One region of the Microbulbifer sp. VAAF005 genome, then DNA from elsewhere that is predicted to be linked to it. Evidence: predicted binding sites of a transcription regulator. Region 1 holds the regulator's gene; the other holds the start of a gene.

Region 1 (2,202 bases):
AGAGGCAGCGTTGATGCAGTTGTGCAAGGCCTATCGGGCTTTTCTTGCAGAGCAGGCAGCCCAGCTTCAGCTGGGGTTTGAACCGGAGTCTCCGCAGTTGATCATTGATGCGCTGGGCGTTCAGGGTAGGGCTAGTGCAGAGGCCAATGAGCTGTCCGGCCTGGTCGGCGACCCGCAGAGTTGGTTATCCCATATGCTTTACGCCTGGGAAGAGCAGCAGAAAATATCTGTGGGTGCTGATGAAAAACAGCAACAGGTTAATTTAATCCCGCTACACAACGAAGTTGCCAAGCCTGAGTTTGCACCTTTGTCCAAAGAGTTGTTGCTTCAGTGGCATCGCTCGCTGAATGAATTGGTGGTAAGGCAGCGCGCTCACTTGGATGAGTGTTAACTAATACGCTTACTCGACCTCGGTGAACTTCTGAATAGGTTCGTAATGTTCCTGCGAATTTTGAAGGTTGTTGATATTAGGCGCACCTCTGCGGGAAAGTCCGCTGTCCTTTGAGTGAGTCACAATAGAATAGTTGTGGCCCACTCGACATAACCCGCAGCTGGTGCAACGTGCAAAGCAATTCACTCTTCTCTTGTGATCTCTTGAGTGGTTTAGGTAATTCTTTGATATAGCGTACTGGTAATAGACTGCCTCGAAAGTCAGGAGCCAGAAGCCCTCAAATTGGATGAATGAAACTTATCGCAAGCCTGTGGTACACTGGGCGCAAACTGTTGTGCCGTGAAGGAAAAGCGAATGTCCTCCGAAACTTTTGAAATAATCGAGCTGGCTAATGGCGATGTAGCTTTGCGTCGTGCTGGCCATAAAGAGGACCCTTTGGTAAGCATTTCTTTTTCTGCAGAAAGCCTTCAGTTTCTGCGCAAGAACAAGGTTGCTGTGGCAAGGGCTATGTTGGAAGCGGGCATTGAAGCCGTACAAAATCTAGACGATCTTGAGGCTGGTTACTTCGAGGAAGAAGACGATTTAATGCCGGTAAATCATACTATTCACTAACATCAGCGTTAGTTCGAGTCTTATCAACAGCGGCCAATGGCCGCTGTTGTCGTTTTTAGGGGCTTAAGGCGTTTGGCGAATAACCCCTACGGCTAATCCCTCAATCACAAAGTTCTTATCTCTCATATCGACTTGAATTAACTCAAAGTCATTATTTTCAGGTAGCAACTGAACGGTTGCCTGATTTCCCTTGCGGCGAAAGCGTTTCACTGTGACTTCGTCATCGATACGGGCAACGACGATTTGGCCATTGCGCACTTGCTCGGTCTTTTGCACTGCCAGCAAGTCTCCATCGAGAATGCCCGCATCTCGCATACTCATACCATGCACCCTCAACAAATAATCTGCGGGGGGATGGAAGAAGCTCGCGGGCAAGTCGCAGTAATCCTCAATATGTTCGCTGGCGAGTATGGGATTCCCCGCAGCTACTCTACCCACAATCGGCAAGCCGGATTGGTGATCCGGAATTCGAATGCCTCGGGAAGCGCCGGCAACCATCTCAATGGCGCCTTTTCTGGCGAGTGCTTTCAGGTGTTCCTCGGCGGCATTGGGCGAGCGGAAGCCGAGCTCCTGGGCAATTTCTGCCCGCGTTGGCGGGTAGCCTGTTTCATCCAGGTAGGACTTGATCAGGTCGAGAACCTGGGACTGACGAGCGGTGAGATTGGTCATAGATTTACCTAGTTTTCTGTATTTATATACAGTTGCTGGAATTATATACAGATTTATTGTTCGCGCAATCCTCAGGTTTTAGTCTTTGTGAGCTGCTACATTGATGGAGAAAGCAAGGAGAGAAGAAAGCGTTGAAGGAACTGACAAAGAGGGAAAAATAATGTTGGATGCAAAAATGCCGGAAGCCTGGAGAGTGCTTCGTATTCAGTCTGAATTGGTAGATGGGATAGAGCGGCTGATAGCGTTAGGTGGTGCAGTGACAGTGTTTGGAGGGGCGAGATTTACAGAGGACAGTCCTGAATATCAGCAGGGGGTAAAGTTGGGAGAGTTGCTCGCGGCTGAAGGGATCCCCGTGATTACCGGTGGTGGGCCGGGGCTGATGGAGGCTTGTAACCGAGGGGCTTTCGGGCAGCCCGGCGCATCAATTGGGTTAAACATAGAGCTGCCTTTTGAGCAGGCGGCAAATCCATATCAGGACATCAGTTTGAACTTCCGATACTTTTTTGTACGGAAATTTATGTTTGTAAAAC
Region 2 (2,202 bases), 1.9 Mb from region 1:
AAAGCTGTATGCCCACTGGGCCAGTTGCTGTAACTCTTGTTGTTCCCGCTGGGAATCGCGTTGTAGCAGCTGTAAGTCTGCACAGAGAGCAGACGCAGTGGCAATACTGAGTCCGGTCTCAACACCGCATTGGGATGCCGCTGGGTTTCTATCAATCACCAACTGTTTTTCAACCACAACTTGGGGTAGAGCCTCTTCTCCTTGTTGCTGAGCGCGGGTCAGAACCTCTAACGGAAGCCTGGGGAATTGAATACAAAGCCATAGCATGGAGCTACCCCTTGAAACCGTTCAGTGCATTGGTTGGTCCTGTCGGACCAGTTTTGCTGCTCTTGCCAAATAGAGGTTTTGGCCTGAATTTCCGCCCAATTGCTTTGAAAGCCTTAGTGCCAGCTCTCCTTCCCTGGGAGTGAGCTGTAGGCGCAAGCTCGCGGGTGAGGGGTTTGCTGATTCACACTGAGGGCGAAAGTGGAAGTGCAGACAGTCCCCATTGCGGGCAGCGAGCTGCAGGCGACGAAGATCTTTATGGTTCAGGGATTGCCGCCCCTGCCAGCTGAGTAAGGCACCACAGCTTCCGGATTGTAGGGATTGCTCGATCGCCCAGAGAGTATCCTTGGGGCCTCGGGGGTGCAGCATCAGCAGGTTCTCAAGGCGGATACCACTGTTGGCTAATGAGGGCGCATAGGGGATATGGGGTGGATTGACCATTATGACCATTTGCCCCCTCTGAGTGAGATCTGCCAGGGCCGGAAGTAATAGGGTGAGTTCACCGATACCCATCTGGTCCATAAGTAGCTCAGTAGTGGCCCCTCTTGGCCAGCCGTGGTTCGCAAGGAGGGCATCGAGGCTTGGAAAACCACTGGCGATGCCGTTTTGCTGCCGTCGGGGCTCATTCGCTGCTTGCCAGATATCGGCTCTGGTGAGTAGCTGTGCCAGTTTCTGGTGTTTTGCCTGGCGGTCTAACTGATTGTTTTCTATGAAGTTTTCTGCGCTGCCCACGATTCCACCACTGAATTTTAGCCCGATCTGGCCAATACCTTTGCCTTAAACTGTATGTGTATACAGCGATACTGTTAATTTATACAGTATATATCCAGTGGCAACAAGTGAGAATTCATTGGATAGGCACTTTTTTGCACAGCCTAAACCGGCTATGATTCCGCCTCTTTAAATGAGCACTAATTATTCTATTCAGGGGGACGGAGTGAGTATCAAGTCCGACAAGTGGATTCGCCGCATGGCAGAGCAGCACGGTATGATTGAGCCTTTTGAGGCCGGTCAGGTGCGTCATAACGATAATGGCGATCGACTCATCTCCTATGGCACCTCCAGCTATGGCTACGATGTTCGCTGTGCTCGTGAATTTAAGATTTTTACCAATGTTCACTCAGCGACAGTTGACCCCAAGACCTTCGATGAAAACAGCTTTGTGGATGTTGAAGGCGACCACTGCATTATTCCGCCAAACTCCTTTGCCCTGGCGCGTACAGTGGAGTATTTCCGCATCCCGCGCTCTGTATTGACGGTTTGCCTGGGTAAATCCACTTATGCCCGTTGCGGTATTATCGTCAATGTGACGCCACTGGAGCCGGAGTGGGAAGGTCATGTGACTTTGGAGTTCTCCAATACCACTAACTTGCCCGCGAAGATCTATGCCAACGAGGGTGTGGCACAGATGCTGTTCTTCGAATCCGATGAGGTTTGTGATGTGTCCTATGCCGATCGTGGTGGCAAATACCAGGGCCAGCGCGGCGTTACCTTGCCTCGCACCTGATCACCGGTCTTACTGCAGTACTATTTCCTACCTATGACAGAGGTTTCTACCAGCCAGCTACCTGAAAGCGTCGATGTATTGGTCATTGGTGCTGGGGCAGCTGGACTAATGTGCGCGGCTACAGCGGGCCAGCGCGGGCGCAACGTGTTGGTCCTGGACCACGCCAACAAAGTCGGAAAGAAAATCCTGATGTCTGGTGGTGGCCGCTGCAACTTTACCAATCTCTACACCAGTGCAGAGAACTTCTACAGTAACAACCCCCATTTCTGTAAGTCCGCCTTGGCTCGCTATAGCCAGTGGGACTTTATTGCATTGGTGGAAAAGCACGGGGTTGCCTACCACGAGAAAACCCTCGGTCAGCTCTTTTGCGACAATAAATCAAGGGATATTGTCGACTTGTTACTGGCGGAATGCCGCGCGGCCAAGGCACA

The links. Region 1 encodes LexA, which represses DNA repair genes until DNA is damaged. Its sites were predicted from a motif close to ACTGTNTNTANANACAGT; they were not measured.
Region 2: the regulator LexA is predicted to act here: its motif matches at 1,046-1,063, upstream of imuA (translesion DNA synthesis-associated protein ImuA).

The regions. Positions count from the first base shown of each region.
Region 1 covers NZ_CP120233.1:5,265,981-5,268,182, forward strand. The annotation lists gene P0078_RS23710 (DUF6586 family protein) at 1-391, shown strand, start outside; gene P0078_RS23715 (hypothetical protein) at 746-1,003, shown strand; gene lexA (transcriptional repressor LexA) at 1,067-1,672, opposite strand; gene P0078_RS23725 (LOG family protein) at 1,833-2,202, shown strand, end outside.
Region 2 covers NZ_CP120233.1:1,750,486-1,752,687, reverse strand. The annotation lists gene P0078_RS07765 (Y-family DNA polymerase) at 1-267, opposite strand, end outside; gene imuA (translesion DNA synthesis-associated protein ImuA) at 289-996, opposite strand; gene dcd (dCTP deaminase) at 1,202-1,771, shown strand; gene P0078_RS07750 (BaiN/RdsA family NAD(P)/FAD-dependent oxidoreductase) at 1,805-2,202, shown strand, end outside.